DNA from 4 places in the Halobacillus sp. H74 genome. Region 1 is predicted to be linked to each of the others. Evidence: riboswitches for the same ligand, from Rfam matches in the RefSeq annotation. Region 1 holds a riboswitch; each other region holds the start of a gene.
The links. A riboswitch is a leader RNA that binds a small molecule or an ion and turns the genes downstream of it on or off. The one in region 1 is predicted to bind thiamine pyrophosphate.
Positions count from the first base shown of each region.

Region 2: it holds a riboswitch for thiamine pyrophosphate, as region 1 does, so the genes downstream of both, ACTWPX_RS07070 (acetylornithine deacetylase) here and ACTWPX_RS06160 (YkoF family thiamine/hydroxymethylpyrimidine-binding protein) in region 1, are expected to answer to the same signal.
Region 3: it holds a riboswitch for thiamine pyrophosphate, as region 1 does, so the genes downstream of both, ACTWPX_RS16515 (thiamine phosphate synthase) here and ACTWPX_RS06160 (YkoF family thiamine/hydroxymethylpyrimidine-binding protein) in region 1, are expected to answer to the same signal.
Region 4: it holds a riboswitch for thiamine pyrophosphate, as region 1 does, so the genes downstream of both, thiW (energy coupling factor transporter S component ThiW) here and ACTWPX_RS06160 (YkoF family thiamine/hydroxymethylpyrimidine-binding protein) in region 1, are expected to answer to the same signal.

Region 1 is NZ_JBQQCI010000002.1:557,113-561,239, reverse strand. Features, by position in the region: gene ACTWPX_RS06170 (ABC transporter ATP-binding protein) at 1-801, opposite strand, end outside; gene ACTWPX_RS06165 (ECF transporter S component) at 798-1,376, opposite strand; gene ACTWPX_RS06160 (YkoF family thiamine/hydroxymethylpyrimidine-binding protein) at 1,376-1,975, opposite strand; TPP riboswitch at 2,069-2,172, opposite strand; gene ACTWPX_RS06155 (hypothetical protein) at 2,439-2,828, shown strand; gene ACTWPX_RS06150 (PH domain-containing protein) at 3,049-3,495, shown strand; gene ACTWPX_RS06145 (YrhK family protein) at 3,638-3,937, shown strand; gene ACTWPX_RS06140 (hypothetical protein) at 4,075-4,127, shown strand, end outside.
Region 2 is NZ_JBQQCI010000003.1:112,454-116,580, reverse strand. Features, by position in the region: gene tenA (thiaminase II) at 1-494, opposite strand, end outside; gene ACTWPX_RS07070 (acetylornithine deacetylase) at 494-1,783, opposite strand; TPP riboswitch at 1,872-1,976, opposite strand; TPP riboswitch at 2,129-2,240, opposite strand; gene ACTWPX_RS07065 (YndM family protein) at 2,993-3,436, shown strand; gene ACTWPX_RS07060 (hypothetical protein) at 3,580-3,801, opposite strand; gene ACTWPX_RS07055 (hypothetical protein) at 3,898-4,113, shown strand.
Region 3 is NZ_JBQQCI010000007.1:161,394-165,520, forward strand. Features, by position in the region: gene thiS (sulfur carrier protein ThiS) at 1-32, opposite strand, end outside; gene thiO (glycine oxidase ThiO) at 16-1,149, opposite strand; gene ACTWPX_RS16515 (thiamine phosphate synthase) at 1,142-1,744, opposite strand; TPP riboswitch at 1,899-2,010, opposite strand; gene ACTWPX_RS16520 (copper amine oxidase) at 2,505-3,842, opposite strand.
Region 4 is NZ_JBQQCI010000001.1:345,206-349,332, reverse strand. Features, by position in the region: gene ACTWPX_RS01680 (PucR family transcriptional regulator) at 1-855, shown strand, start outside; gene ACTWPX_RS01675 (DUF3221 domain-containing protein) at 880-1,413, opposite strand; TPP riboswitch at 1,527-1,636, shown strand; gene thiW (energy coupling factor transporter S component ThiW) at 1,718-2,206, shown strand; TPP riboswitch at 2,212-2,317, shown strand; gene tenA (thiaminase II) at 2,366-3,052, shown strand; gene thiD (bifunctional hydroxymethylpyrimidine kinase/phosphomethylpyrimidine kinase) at 3,049-3,861, shown strand; gene thiM (hydroxyethylthiazole kinase) at 3,852-4,127, shown strand, end outside.

The DNA of each region.
Region 1 (4,127 bases):
TAACGGAAGATCCCCACACCAGTTATGACTTAGGGCCTGTTTTGTAGCATATGGCAAAGATATACCATGTTGTTGCAGGGCAGGGGCAGAATGAAGCAACCCTTCCTGAAGAGACCCATCATAATATACACTGCCGTCCATTTGTAAAATGAAAACACGGTCAAGGATTTCAACCCAGCCTTCCAGTTGATGTTCGATTACGACCAGGGTCAAGGAAAGATGTTGTTTCAGGTATCTCAGCAAATCGATGAATTCCCGGGTCGCGATTGGGTCGAGGTTTGCTGTCGGCTCATCCAAAATGAGTACCTCAGGTTCCATCGCTAGCACACAGGCGAGTGCCAGCTTTTGTTTTTGCCCCCCAGAGAGTTGTGCGATCGTTTTTTCTTTATATTCAAACAAACCTACCCATGTTAAGACTTCCTCGACTTTTGCTCTCATAGCATTTAATGGCATAGATAAATTTTCTAATCCAAAAGCGACTTCATCTTCCACTGTGAGCATACAAAATTGTGTTTCAGGATCTTGGAAGACGACACCAATATGCTTGGAAATTTCACCTGGTTGATAATCGTTTGTTCTCTTTCCGTGTACCCATACTTCCCCACTCATCTCTCCATCAAGTTCTCTCGGGTATAGTCCATTCAAACAATGGGTGAAGGAACTTTTTCCAGAACCGCTTGGACCGAGGATCAGCATATCATCACCCTCCATTATGGAAAGCGAGACATCCTGCAGCACCGGTGTTACACAATCTTCATAAGAAAGAGTCAGGTTCTCTGTACGTAGGATTTGTTTAGTCATGCTGCTCGTTGCTTTCTGCGTTCTTTTCCTAAGGCAAAGCTTGAGAGTACTCCCGTTTTTGCCAGAGAGTCACTGAGTGCTTTTCCTAGGACGCCTGAAATTAGCGCACCACTGATGATGCGGACAATGAACATGGCCAGTACATAACCGGTACTTAATGCAGCGAAGCCTGAGAGGAAGTAACCCCATACGAAACTGAAGACGGCAGCCATCATACCGGCGAGCATCAAAGTGAATAAATCATAGCGTTTATAACGGGTCATTGCGAACGCCGATTCTGCTCCAAGACCCTGGATCATCCCAGTTACCATCAATATCGGTCCCACCGCATTACCAAGCAACACTTCGACAGTGGCAGCAATTGTTTCTGATAAAAAGGCAGCACCGGGTTTGCGGATAATATAGGCAGCGATGATGGATACAATGAACCAAATCCCGAAGATGAAATCATAGCCGATAGGTCCGAAAAAACCGACAAGAATTTTCCCCACAGGTAGAAACGCGAGGTAGACGACGGCGAATACAACAGAAAGTACGGACATGACGACAATCTCTTTAAGCTTCCAGCTATTCATCATTCAGTCTCCTTATGTGAAGGACTGTTGGCTGATACAGTGACCGTCATCACCGTATGCGAAGAACCGCTTGCTTCTGTTTCACGAAAGACATCTTCAAGCCCTGTGAAAATATCATGCGTATCCCCGTCCAGTCTTGTTGAATAATGAGCAGGGGAGACTTCAACCCCTTTTGATTTCATGGCTTCTATTTGTGCGTAAATGGTATCCATATAATCACCGCCGCCCATAGGATATAATGAAAATTTAGCCGCAATCGGCAGGCGGAGGCCCGTTACATTCGTTTCATTCAGACGTTCAGACGACTCATCCATATACACATCTCCGGATGTATCTCCAGGGCATCCGATCGAAAAAGTACCTTGAAACGCTACGTGGACACCAGTTTTCGCGATATGCAAAAGAATTGCTTTCGTTACATCAAAAACGTGTTCCATTCGCCCTCTCACAGTTGTAGTCACATCATCGGTATGCAGCCATACTTTTGATGTATCGACCTCTTTCAAACTATCCATAATGTACGTAACAAACTGATCGGACATCGGGTGCACCGAAAAGGAGCAGCCCACAATACGAGAATTTTCACATACTTGATTCATTTTTATTCCTCCTTTTTTTAAAGCACAAAAAAACTGCATCCCATGGGAATGCAGTCCAACTATCGAAAAAGGAAGAACCTTGAAGGTCTTCGGCGAGAGCCGACTGCACTTCCCCACGCTAGTATTATCTAGTTCGGGTGCCAAGGGTCGGAATTATTTCCTCTCAGCCGCGTTACGCAGCTCCCCTAGTGCTAATCAATGGTTATGCAGTTATCGTACTTTGATTTCATAGTAGCGGATGTCGCTGGATTTGTAAACGGTTTGTCTTCAAGAGTTTTATTTAGTCCCTTTCGCGGGTTCTGCTTGGGGGAAAAATCTCTGATCGTCGAAAAACTTGGGCGATGTATAGTTCTTCATTGAAATCCGCAAACAAATTTGTATGTTTCACCTGAGCACCTTGTCCACACTTAACACCTCCTGAAACATAGATTAGTAATAGTTTTATATGGAAGGAGGTGGTCATATGATAGGGCTGAAAACAGTATCGACTGGCGTATTAAGAAAAGAACCTGTCACTATATCCGCTGTCGTCAACCTTGTTAATACAGGGCTGAGTTGTGAACAAGTCGTCATTGAAGTATGGAATTGGAGTTCTTATTCAAATCCTGTACAATTGCCGGTATTAATCGGAAATAACCAGCCAGTTGACTTCCCATACTCTCTTCCCGCTGGTAACTTAGCTGTGATGTACACGAATCTTTCAGGAGTTTTATTCTACGAAGTACGTGTAACTTATGCGGAAGATACGAATATCGTTGTAAACAGTTTTGGCAGAAGTAATGCATTAGCTGCTCAAGAAGGGAACACAGTCTTGAATAATCAATTTGTGCAAATTGAGAGCGACTGCTCCTAGTAAATAAAGATAGGATGCTTCTTAAAATGGAGCATCTTTTTGATTTTGCGGATGTTTTAAAAAATTGGAGTAAAAAGTACCAGATTATTGAAACTATTTGTGGTTTTCCATCGTATTAATAATGAAAGCGATTGTACAAGACTTAGGAAAAAAGCCTGATACGGCACTGGATAAATGATTCTTTGTTTCAAAACCTAATCTCTATGGAAGGGGGACCGTTATGTATTTTCCTTCGAAAAAAGATTCCTGGTTAGCAATGATTCTATGGGGTGTTGTTCTAGTATGCCTGATAGATGGAATTTTCAACTTCCAATGGGGAGTTTACATGCTGCCGTCGCCACTTGATGGTTATTTTATGAAACTGGCAGTTCTGCTCATTATTAGCGGATCGTTATTGTGGGTCTGGTTCCGCACCGGGTACAAAATCGGGGAACAGTGGCTGATCGTCCATTTTGGTCCAATTAAGAAAAAGATTCCTTTAGAGGAAATAGGGAAAGTGTTTCCAAGCAAAGATCCATTCATTGCTCCCGCACTATCCGTAAACCGCTTGGAAATCCATTATGGCAATGGGCGTTATGTGAAAGTTTCTCCGAAAGATAAGGGGTTGTTCCTGAAACAATTAAGAGAAAAATTGACCCGCAAGGAGAGTCCTTATGATCATAGTTGAAAAGCTTATGAAAGCAGGAGGAAAGGAAATTCCTTATACTCACATCAAAAATGGTGGATCAAAAGTCTGCTTTATGCTGTCAGGAGGGTTCCTTTGATTTTTCTTCCGCTAATTCGGGTAACGAAAGAGTGGAGGTGTTCGTATGACAGAGGAAGTAGATGAACAGGAGCAAACAAAAGATGAATATGTAGACTTGAAGATGGGTAAACATGATGTATTTTTCAAAAAGAGTTATGAGATTCTCTACACCTTGAATGATTTCTTATTAGGGCTCTGGTTCCTGATCGGAAGTGTGTTTTTTTATTTTGAATCAACGAAAATGTGGGGAGTCACGCTATTTGTGCTGGGAAGTATTCAAATGCTGATCAGACCGACGATTCGTCTTGTCCATCGTTTTCATCTTCGTAAGATTTACTCCCAGGAGTATGAAAATAAACTATAACGAGATTGTGTTCTGGTAGAGATTGAACTTGGATTTTTCCAAAGCACTGCAAATTTGGCGATACAGGTGGATTTTTCAAATTTTTCCATTCGTGGTACGCTTTTCATAAAGCAACAAATAATAAAGGGTGAACCGTTTTGAGATTTTTCTTAGTTATCACTATGTTCATATTGCTCACTGGGTGCGGTGT
Region 2 (4,127 bases), on a different contig from region 1:
GCATACATCTTTATCCAATCACCATAGAATTCATGGTCACTGGCCCCCTCATTTTCGTTCAGCGTCTGTCCGATAACATTGTAGCTCCACGTACAGGCAAGCACGCATGCCGCTACCTCAGCCTCCGACCCTTGATGGGCCTTGTTCAGCATATAGCTCGTATAAGCTAAAAGTGTAGAGGAAGGTGTGGTGTTTTCTAATGCTTGCTTGCTGATTCCAAGTTTCCCTGCATAGTTTCGATGCAGGTCCATTTCTTCGTTCAGAGTAGAATGCAGTAAATCAGCAAACATGGCCATGCTATCTAAACGTGTTGCCTTCACGCTTCCTAACGCAAACACCCGGCAATAGTCTATTAAATATAAGTAATCCTGCTCCATGAAAAACTTGAATTTTTCAAGCTCTAAACTTCCATCGCCAATCCCCATTACAAATGGGTGTTCGAGATAGGCATCCCATATCGGTTTAGCATGATTATAAAGACGATCGGTAAACATCATATCTCATCCTTTCGCTCAGAATATTGAAACCAGTCATATAAAAAAGTGACCATTGTTTTGGTGAACCGTAAAAGCTGGTTTCGATTCAGCGACTCATTAACAGCATGTGCTTGATCTAGTGTTCCGGGGCCATACAGGACAGTAGGGATGCCGGCCTCCGCTAACCATCCCCCATCTGTAACAGTAGGAGACATAGAATAATCCACTGGAGTTTTGTAAATACGTTGATGTGCGTTTGCCAACAACTCAACCCCGGCATGCCTGGTGTCCACTGAAAATGCAGGGAATATTTCTCCTTGTTCTTCTATCATGGACGTACCACCCCATGAAAATTGAGGTGGATGATCTCTTAACCAGGGATCTGCCTTTGCTGCATGATTAATGTGCGTTTCTATCTCTCTGATCACTTCTTCATAGTGTTCGTCCGGATAGTAATGGACGGTGATCCATAACGAGCAGCGATTGGCAATGAAAGCCGCATGACGGCCGCCTTCAATTACAGCCGGGTTGATTGTATTGGAACCGGAAGGAAAACCAGGGCTCGATTTCGTGACTGCCCAGTGCTGCTCCAACTCTTGCAACGCTGTAATTATTTTTATCATTTTCTCTATCGCGCTAGCACCATGGAGTCCACCCCCAGCATGGACCATCGACCGCCTTTGGGCATCATGAAGTGTTTCTCTGCTTTCGATTGTTATCCAGCCAGTGATCACACCACCCTGCCCCTGAATATGACAGTCACTTGTATCGACTACTAACGCTAAATCAGCATGATACCCTCTATCACAACAAGACTTAGTCCCTGCTTCTCCAACCTCCTCCCCAACAACGGATTGGACAGAGAGATTTCCTTTAGGTTCTACACCAGCTTCATGCAACACCTGCAATGCAAAAAGAACCCCAGCCATGCCTCCTTTCATATCTGCTACCCCGCGCCCGATTACTTTGTTTTTCGTTACCGTACATACGAATGGATCATACTCCCATCGCTCATTTTCCTCGATTGCTGCTACATCGAGATGGCCGTTAATGATCAGACTCTTCGCCTGGTCTTCGTCTTGTCCCCGTTTAGTGCCTACTACCACAGGATCCCCTGGATACAGATCCCATGACTCGATGGAAAAGCCCAGACCTTTCATTTTATCGGCCATGTACTCTTGAGCTTTCTCCGCATTTCTGGCAGGCGGACTCAAAGTTGGATAGGATACCAAATCGGACAATAGGGTCAAAATTTCTTCTTCTCTTTCTTCCACTTCATTCCATAACCGAACTAACTTGTTATCCATAATACTTGCTCCTTTCCAAAATAAAATAGCTCGCCCCTTCACGAGAAGGAGCGAGCTATTACTTTTGAATATAGATATAGAAAGAAAGATTCCACTCGCTTCACTTCCCTCCGCTAGTATGATCTAGATCAGGTTATAAGGGTCAAAGCTCCAAGCTTCTCTCAGCCAATTCATGGCTCCCCCAGTGAAGTATACTTATTAAATTGTTATCCGGGAATTGAACGTAGGGAACGGGTAATAGATACGCAGTCTCATAGCAGCACTCTCTAGACATAAAAAATGCCACTTCCCAGAAAAGAAAAGTGGCTTGTTCAATTATACTAACAAGATGAAATATAATTGTTATATTTCATGTATGCACTTTCCTCCACTGGTGTTTTTAGCCAGGTCAGGTTCAAAGAGTTCCAAAGTTATACTTTGATCTCAGCCTTTAAAAAAGGCTCCCCTAGTGAATTCACCTATTAAATTTTTCATTGATTTCATTTATACCATACATTATTTTTATTTATTCGTCTATACTGTTGTCTGACTTTTTTCAATTTGTGGATTGGCACCACGAAACTAGACAATTTCTGAATGATATTTACAAAAAGTAAAAATCCCTATTTTATTTACATACATAAAAAAGCCTCTCAAAAGTTCTTTGAACTACGAGAGGCTTTCATTTATATGGTTTTCCGATTTTTGAATGACAAGAAGTATGTCAATCAGGGATTATATCAGGCTACAAACCCTTTCATACCAGGGTTTTGGGCGTTATTACATCATGCCGCCCATTCACTGTATTAAATAAATAATAGAAGATAAGACGTAAGAACCCTTAGATAATCGGTGTTCCAACTTTACGTTGTTAGTGCGAGATCAAATAGGATATGTGTATATATAAATAAAATCCAGTCATTATCCAGTCGGAAGTACAAGCTCAAACTGGCCACGGAACGACCTACAGCTTAGAAGGCTGTTGGAGTAGTTCGGATAGCAATCGCTCATGCAGGTCTAAATACCATTAAATCAACGTTTTTTAAGATTAAAAACGACGTTCACCAATGAAATTGGGGCAATAATAATAAAATTCTGCCCCATTTCTGCCCCAAATCATAAATAACTTACCCGAGTTTCTTCATTATAAGGGCATATCTTTTTAGAGATACATTTACAAGGATAGCCTTCCCTCCCTTGGAGATAATAAAAAATGAGGAGGTGATTTCAATGACACATTTAAAACTACTCGCCATGAAATTTTTGTTAAGCTTAGTAATTCTCTATATCATTTTAGGACTCGGGTTTGATGTATCATTCGGAAATGTATTTTTAATTACCCTTGTACTTAATGTACTTTCGTATGCATTGGGGGACTTAATGATACTTTCACGATCCAATAATACAGTTGCTACAAGTGCAGACTTCGTATTAGCCTTTGTTGTCCTGTATTTTATGACCGATGCTTTAACTGTAGGAAATGACGTATTCGAAGCTTCAATATATTCAGCAATTTCCTTAACAATCTTTGAGTATTTCTTCCACAAATCTGTAGCAAGAAGCCTTGATAGAGAGAAAAAGGAAAAACGAGAAAATATTAAACCAAGTAGTGAATTAAGCATGGAAGCATCTGAAGAAATTACTCCAGATGAGAACCATACCAACGATAAATAAATTACTTTTTAATCAAGGAATCCCTTAAAGGGATTCCTTGATTATTTTCTGAACAGGTTTAATACATATTGTAATTTGTTAGGAGTAGTCAATCATGTGATTAAGAAGTTTGGTCTTTTCCCCCTTATTTGCGGTTCTATTTATCAAATGACTACACTTTTCCTTTCATTACAAGGAAACACTGAAAGAATTCCGTCTTTACTAAATAAGCGTACTTGATTCCGGCAGTAACAATAAGCGAGGATTTGATTTTCACGGACTTCTACAACGCGGATTTTCCTTTGAGTCATGTTCCCTTTCCCATCTACATAAATTATCTCAAGACTCTTCTTAGCATCTGCAGCACGATTCAATATTCCCATCATTTACAGTCACCCCCTCTTTAATACGAACATTTGTTCTGTTAATATGTATGTTATCACAATCATATTAGAAGTAAACTGGAAAATGGAGGTCATTAAATGAGAGCTTTCAAGGATTTAGAAATGGAAATTTTCCTTAACGATGATGCAGCTAAAATAAAGATGAATGAGGGATGGTTTGGAGAACAAATTAGGAATCGACCCATTGTCGATGAACATGGAGATCCACTTATGATGACCTTGAACTTTATGGGGATACCTGTGGAGTTTAGTGATGAGGTAGAGGATTTCGAGCTTAAATATGAGGACGACTAAGCCCATATAAAAGT
Region 3 (4,127 bases), on a different contig from region 1:
TGCAGGTCTTTCCCATTAACGCGAATATTCATAACGGCTGCCTCCTTCTCTTTGAAAGCGTTCCGGTGAGAACATTTCCTTAAGCACATTAGGAACTGTCTTTCCTGAAATCATGTCTTTGATGATTTGGCCGGTGGCAGGAGCTAGCAAGATTCCATTACGATAATGACCGGTGGCAAAATACAGCCCCTCCATTTCAGGATGCTCACCGATGATCGGCCTGCCATCGACAGAACCTGGCCTAATCCCTGACCAACATCCATGGAATGCTTCCTCTTGTAAATCAGGGAAAATGGAGAATACATCATTCATCAATTTTGATAACCCCCCAGCTGTTGTGGTCGTGCTTCGGTCCTCAGGAATGGTAGTCGCCCCGATCACAAGGCGTCCATCCAGCTTTGGCACGAGGTAAAAATTGCGGAAGAATAAGGTTTCATTTACAAAGTGCCTGTTAGGTTTGATGGAAAAACATTCGCCTTTTGTCGGAACCATAGGGTTTGAAAGACTAGTTCCAGTAAACCAACGACCGCTTTCAGCCCCTGAAGCCACTACAATCTTTTCAGCAGTGAGTGAACCATTTTCAAGGTGGACTTTAAAAGACCCTTTTGATTTTTCTATCCTTACTACCTCATTATTCTCAAGCAGATCTCCACCATGAGCTAACGCCCCTCGCTTAAAGGCTTCACAAGCTTGTGTGGGTTCAACATGTCCATCCTCTTTCATGAATAATGCTCCAGATGCTTTTTTTGTAACGGCAGGTATCCGCTCTCTTAGCTGGTGACCCGAAAGATACATTAAGTCAGGAAACAGGTCCCTTTTTGCGAGCAAATCATCGTGATGTCGTGGATCTATAGCAATTTCCAGCATCCCGAATTGTGAAAAGCTGATATCTATTCCTGTTTGTGCGTATAAGTCCGTACTTAATTTTTTATACAGATTTCTGCTATTCTCACAAAACTGGTGAAAAGCACCTGCTTCTTTATTTTCTGTATGCACCCCGAGCATGCCGGCAGCTGCCTTTGTCGCTCTATTGCCACTTGTATTCTTTTCCACCACTAACGAAGAATGGCCACTTTCACTCAAATAATAGGAAACCGAATGACCTATGATTCCCCCACCGATAACCAACGTATCTATGTGCTTATCCATCATAAAGCCCCTTCCTTTTGTAACGATCCGCCGCTTCCAGAGGATCTTCAGCACTGAATATCCCAGACATGACCGCGATCCCTTCCACCCCTATCGCAGTCAATTCTTTCACTTTTCCAGGATCAATTCCCCCGATTGTCACCACTGGAATACTGAGCACCCCAGTAAGGTTGGCGACGTTTCCGATTCCTCTAGGAGCCCTTCCTTTTTTACTGCTTGTGGAATAAACGTGGCCATACATGACATAATCCGCTCCTTCCTCTTCTGCTTGTATAGCTGCATCTATGGTATGTACAGATACACCTATAGTGAGATGCGGATAGATTTTCCTTACCTTGTTGACTGCTGCCCCATTTTCCGGAAGATGAAGATGATCAATCCCCGCCAAACCCGCAACATCCATATGTTTATGAACACAAAGCTTCTGTTTAGGAACTCCACTTTCCAGCAAGTTCCTTACAAAAGAAAGATACCCAGAAACCGTCTTTTGTTTTTCCCTCAGAATGATGAGGTCAACAACCTCTGCCAAATCAAGAATGGTTCTTACCAAATCTGTTTCTTCCATTTCTCCATTAGTAACGGCAACTAATTTCACAACCTCACCTCCTCAACAGGAATATAAAAGCCATCTCCCACACTCGCAGAGCTAAACAAAATTTTTAACCAAAAAAATGCCACCTTCCCGGAGGAAAGTGGCATGACCTATTTTATTACCAACATGAAAATGCATCCATTTCACGTGTGAAAATACAAAGGCTTTGTCACTTTCCTCCGCTGGTTTTAATGCCAGTTCAGGTTCAAAGAGTCTCGAAGTTCCACTTCAATCTCAGCCTTTAAGTAAAGGCACCCCTAGTGAGTAATTCATTAAATTTTATTGTTGTCACTTTAACCTTACAATATTTTGAAAGTTCCGTCTACCGTAAGTAAGTATCTTTTCGGTCAATTCTACTTCATTCATCTAATAAAGCCAACCGAAAAACTTAAAATCATATTACTGAACTTATCATCGATTACAGGAAATCTGATTGTGATTCTCATCAAAAATGCCCGCTTCAAAAAAGTGACCATTGAAAAAACCTTTTCAATCTGGAGGAGCTGTTAAAGTTTATTGTTGCTTCTCACGAATCGATTGTCGATGGAGGCTTGCTGCGAGCATCACCCACCGAACGCTCATGGACGTGTAAGAGCCCGTATGTCTCATCGAAATAAAAAAGCCGAGTTGAACGATAAAATCGTCCTACTCGGCTTTTTCTTTGATGCATAACTCAGAAAGTTGCAGTTCTCAGTAGACTATCAAAATAGGCGGTTTAGCATTTAGATCCTTTATTCAACGTTGCATTGGTTAAAGCTCAGGATTACTGCTGTTTAGATTGTTTGCGGAGGAAGACACCTGCCGCTGCGATTGCTGCAAGAATGGATGCATACAACCAGATGTTGCTATCTGACGCTGTGCCGCCCATGCCTGTATCCGGCATTTCCTCTGGCATTTCTTCACCCATGAACTTATCAGGGTATGCACCTACAATCCCAGTGGAAAGAGCTTTAGATGCACCGAACATATGAGCATAAGAATCTCTTAGAGTCATGTAGGTTTTCTCATAGTCTTCAGCTGCATATTGATCAAACGTATTGAACAAGTAATCGGCATGTTGCTGCAGACTTGGAGCCAGTTTATCTGCACTTATCTCGCCTTTAGTACCTTGCTCAAGGAACTTAGCGAATGTTTCACGATAATCTTCCAACGCTTTCATGGCTTCTTCTTTCTTCACTTCATCATCATTTCCTGTCGCTTTTACATAAGAAACGAAGTCATCGATGTGCTGTGTCCATATGTCATTGAACTGGGAACCAGCTTCTTCACCAAAGATGGACGTAATCGCTTTCGTCAAGTCTTCTGTATTATTTGAAAGAGCTTTAGCGGATGCTTCAAAATCTTCTGATCCATCAAGACCATTTTGCATCGCCATCGTAGCTAGTCCAACATGTTCACTCAAAAGGTGGTTCAGGTTAGAACGAAGGTCGGCAGCTGGAGTGACAGTTTTCGTATTGTTGAATTTATCCGGGAATTGATTAACGATGGCACTAGACATCCCTTTACTTACGCCATACATATGCTCAATGGCTTTACGCTCTTTCATATACGCTTCTTCATAATCACCTGCTACATATGCATCAAAAGCACCGATCAACTGGTTGACGTGCATTTGCAAGCCTTCAGCAAGACCATCTGCTTTTAAGCGGTTTCCGGTCGCTTCTGAAATAAATTCAGAGAAGTCCTCACGATACTGGTTCAATTCATCCAATGCCATTTGTTTTGCTTCTTCATCTTCATTTCCTGTCGCTTTCACATAATCGACGAAGTAACCAATGTGAGAAGACCACATCTCATTGAACTTCTCACCAGCCTCTTTGCCATATACAGATTCAATAGCAGCTGTGAGGTCATCAGTGTTGGATGATAAAGCAGCAGCAGATTGTTCAAAATCCGATGCACCCTCTGCTCCTTTTCTCATTGTTTCAACAGCCAGGTATGCATGCTCACTGAACAAGTTGTCCAGCTGGGATCGCAACTCTACTGCTTCCGTTTGAGTTTGTGGAATCTTATGTTCTTCAGCGTTCACGATATCCAAAGACGTAGGGAGTAACAGACTTGCACTCATTGGTACGACTAATAGAGCTTTTTTGAAATTCATGATTCATTCATCTCTCCTTCGTTTTTGTTTTTTCACATAGCTATCGGACAGGTATCATTTATGGATCACTTTTTTATGAAAAAAATTAACTTTTCTCTCGTTTGCTGTCTTTTTTCCTGTGTTGACAGGGTTTATGGAAATAAATGATAACCCTCGGAATTTTTCAGCAGATCAGAGGGAGAGAAAAAGTACGGAGATGTTTTATCAATAGCACAAAAAAACCAACCTGATGGAGGCTGGTTTTGGATAAATATATGATGTTTGAATTAATAAGCGTAAAAAGGA
Region 4 (4,127 bases), on a different contig from region 1:
GCGATTGAAATGACTGAAATCCGCCTGAAAGATAATTTTCTTCTTGAACTGGCCAAGAAAGATGTCCAGATGGATAAAGCACTCTTATCAAAGGCTCAATTGTTAGGATATGATTTAGAAAAACCTTATATATGCCTGGTCGGTCACATCCGTTTCGTGCAGCCTGTAGACGACCATATCGGCTCTCCCACTCACTCGGTTCAATCCTCTTCGATGCATAGCCGGAATTACTATATCCAAAAAGAAGTGACCCACGCGGGTGATGTTTTAGAAAGGCTGACGATGACAACATTTGAGGAAGGCGAGGTCATTGTTTATTTAGAAGCGGACCAGCCAAATTTTGAAGAAACCACCAATCAGTTTCTCGACCTTATTGAACGAAGGCTTCACGAGTTGTTAGCAGGAATTACCATCAATTGGGGGATTAGTTGTCACAAAGGGGGATACCGCACGTTTCATCAGAGCTATGAAGAAGCGGTGACGGCTTTGAAGATTGGAAGACAGCAGCATGAAGAAGGGGAGCGGACATTTTTCAGTGACACCAGGATGAATAGACTTCTCATGGCTCTCTCCCATGAAAAGGAAATCGGGAATATTGTGCATGACACATTAAAACAACTGATTGATTATGATCAAAAAAGGCAAACCGAATTGATCCACACCTTTATGATCTACAATAAATACAACAGCAATGTGAGCCAGACGGCGAGGGCGCTGAATTTGCATAGACAGTCGCTGCTTCATCGTCTCCGTAACATTGAGCATTTGACGGGTTTATCCCTGTTGGATGCAGATGACCTCTTTTTGCTGGAATTAAGTGTAAGGTTATGGCTATTGAAAAAGGTGGAGACATAGAGCGCTTCTAAAAAAGGAGGCGCTCTATTTTTTGTCCTCGACGATTTCCTTCAGTTTATCATCATTTTCCCCGCGTCTATGGAGTTTGACCGTCCATTTATCAGAATCTACATCGAATGCCAGCATTTCAACTACAAGGATATCCTCGGTGGATCGGATTTCAGACAAGGCTGTTGATAGGGCTTCTGATGCTTTGAGATCGGCTCCTTCCACCTCACTCATTTCGAGCTCTTGAACTTTCTCGGCTTTCGCCTGTTCAGGAAAAGACTCTAAAATTTCTCCGTCTATCCAAACTTCCACTTGTTTTCCTACCCATGGGTCACTGGAAACTCCAGAGACCCACATCGCCCGTCCTTCCTGAGTGGTCTCTTCATTCATTGAGGTGACAACTAAAATTCTGTCCTCCTCTTGTTCCATGACAAATCCACTCATGTCCGGGGCAGGTGCTTCTTTTTCATCTGCTGGGTCATATTCTTGAGAACTGGATTCTTGAGTTCCACAGCTGGCAACGAGAAAGGAGAAACTGACCAGCAAACCAATCATCCACCAATTTTTCATGAAGATCGCTCCTTTACTTTGTTATTACATGGACGTTTCTTTCATAAAAAAGTTTCACATGACAGATAAATCCGAATTTGTTATGATGAATACCAACCAAGCGAATAATTCTATTAAACTACTAGGGGAGCCTGAATTGGCTGAGAGGAAAGCGAAAAAGCTTTCTGACTCTTACGAACCTGATCTGGTTAATACCAGCGGAGGGAAGTAGTCAGACGATTTATATATCGACTGTCTTCATTCCAAGTCAGGTCCTTCTAGGGATCTGGCTTTTTTGTTTCTCCTCATAAGAAAGGAGGTATACATGCAGCATACACGCCTACTTACTACAATGGCCGTGTTCATAGCCATAGGCACGCTTGGTGCTCAATTCCTATGGTTTCCTGCCGGTGTGGCTAAAGCATATCCTGTCCAGCACGCTGTTAACGTGATGGCTGCGGTGACACTGGGACCTCTCCCTGCTGTCGGCATCGCTTTTTGCATTGGTATTTTAAGGTTTTTGTTAGGTTTAGGTACGATACTGGCTTTTCCGGGCGGTATGGTAGGGGCCCTTTTTGCGGGTCTATTTTACAAAATGTACAGGAAAAAAGCTTCCGCTATTGTCGGAGAAGTGATAGGAACCGGTGTGATCGGTGCTTTTGTAGCTGTACCAATTGCTCAATTGGTGATGGGCAGCTCGGCGGGTGCCTTTGCTTTTTTACCGTCGTTTCTTGTCAGCAGTATCTCTGGGGCAATGATCGGTTGGTTTGTATTGTCTCGGATAGAAGTTGAAAAATATCTCTTACAACCATAATACACGGAAACTACTAGGGGCGCGAGTACTCGCTGAGAAAAGGATAGATTCCTTTGTCCCTCAACACCTGATCTGGGTCATGCCAGCGGAGGGAAGTAGTCCTCAGGATCCTCAAAACCTCCCTCCTGGTAGCTTCCGAATATATCAAGGAGGCTCACTATGTCATTTACTCAACAATTAAAAAATGAAAATCAAGATGTCCTGGAACAAATTTTTGCTCATTCTTTCGTGCAGGGAATAGGGAAAGGCGATGTTCCTCATGAGTCTATAGCTCATTATATCAAAGCAGACTATGAATATTTGAATGCTTTCATGCATGTATATGGCCTTGCGGTAGCCAAGTCTGCACAGAGAGAAGATATAGAACTTTTCAACGAGCAAATCGGTTTCATTCTTCATAGCGAAGTTCACCCCCATCACAATTTCTGTAATGTGATCGGCGTCGATTATGAGGCATTGCAGGGGTATGAACTTCCACCTACCGCAGATCATTACATCAAGCACATGCTCTATCATGCCCACACAGGGAGCCTTGGAGAAATATTAGCTGCTTTGCTTCCTTGTCCCTGGACGTACCTGGAAATTGGGAACGAATTGATCAGGCAGTATCAGCCAAATGATTCTCACCCCTTTTATACATGGATTAACTTCTATGCAGAAGAGGAAGTAGCAGGATTGACAGGTCAGTTATGTGCACGACTGGATAAGTATGCTGAGCAAGCTTCTGAAATGGAGAAACAGCAGATGAAAACAGCCTTCCGGAAAAGCTGTCAATTGGAATTGGCTTTTTGGGAGATGTCTTACACATGTGAACAATGGCCACTAGAGGAGGCGGTGTCACGATGAAACAGATCCCTTGTGCTTTAACCATTGCTGGAACAGACCCGAGCGGAGGTGCAGGTGTCCAAGCTGATTTGAAAACTTTTCAGGAGCTGAAGGTGTATGGGATGAGTGCGATCACCTCCATTGTTGCCCAAAATACCACGGGGGTGAGGGATGTGCACCATATTCCTGTAGAAATGCTTCGGCAGCAATTGCAATCCGTTTCCGAAGATATGCCGATTCATGCTCTGAAAACAGGAATGATTGCCCAAAAAAATATGATGGAAGCCTTCAAAGAGTGGCTAGAGAAGGTGGATGCATTCTATGTGATGGATCCTGTCATGGTCGCCCAAAGCGGGGATCCTTTAATTGAGTCGGAATCACGTGAGTATCTGAAAAAACAGCTCCTTCCTCTGACAACATTAGTGACCCCGAATATCCCGGAAGCAGAACATTTAACTGGAGAAACGATTGAAACGGAAGAAGATATGAAAATGGCTGCAAAACATATCGTGACGGATTTAGGCGCCGGGGCAGCACTTGTGAAAGGTGGTCATTTGAACGGAAAGGCGATTGATTATTTATTCGATGGGAGCCGCATCCAGTCATTTGAGACAGAACGGATCGATTCTGCAAATACACATGGGACGGGTTGTACGTACTCGGCTGCAATTACGGCTAATTTAAGTCGGGGTCATTCACTAGGGAGAGCAGTGGAAGAAGCTAAATATTATGTAACAGAAGCAATCCGCTATTCCTTCGATTTAGGGAAGGGAAATGGGCCGACCAATCATTTTGCTGTACGCGAGGAGGTATTCAACAAATGGTTGTAAACGTGATCGATCAGGTAAGAGAAGCGCGACCACTGATTCACAATATGACGAACACGGTCGTTATGAATTTCACAGCTAATGGTTTGTTAGCGTTCGGAGGAACACCGATCATGTCACATGCAATGGAAGATGCTCCAGATGTTGCTCGGCAATCCAGTGGATTATTACTCAATATCGGTACATTGACAGAAGATCAGGTCCAGGCGATGATCTCAGCTGGGAAAATAGCCAATGACCAGGGGATACCCGTCGTATTTGATCCAGTA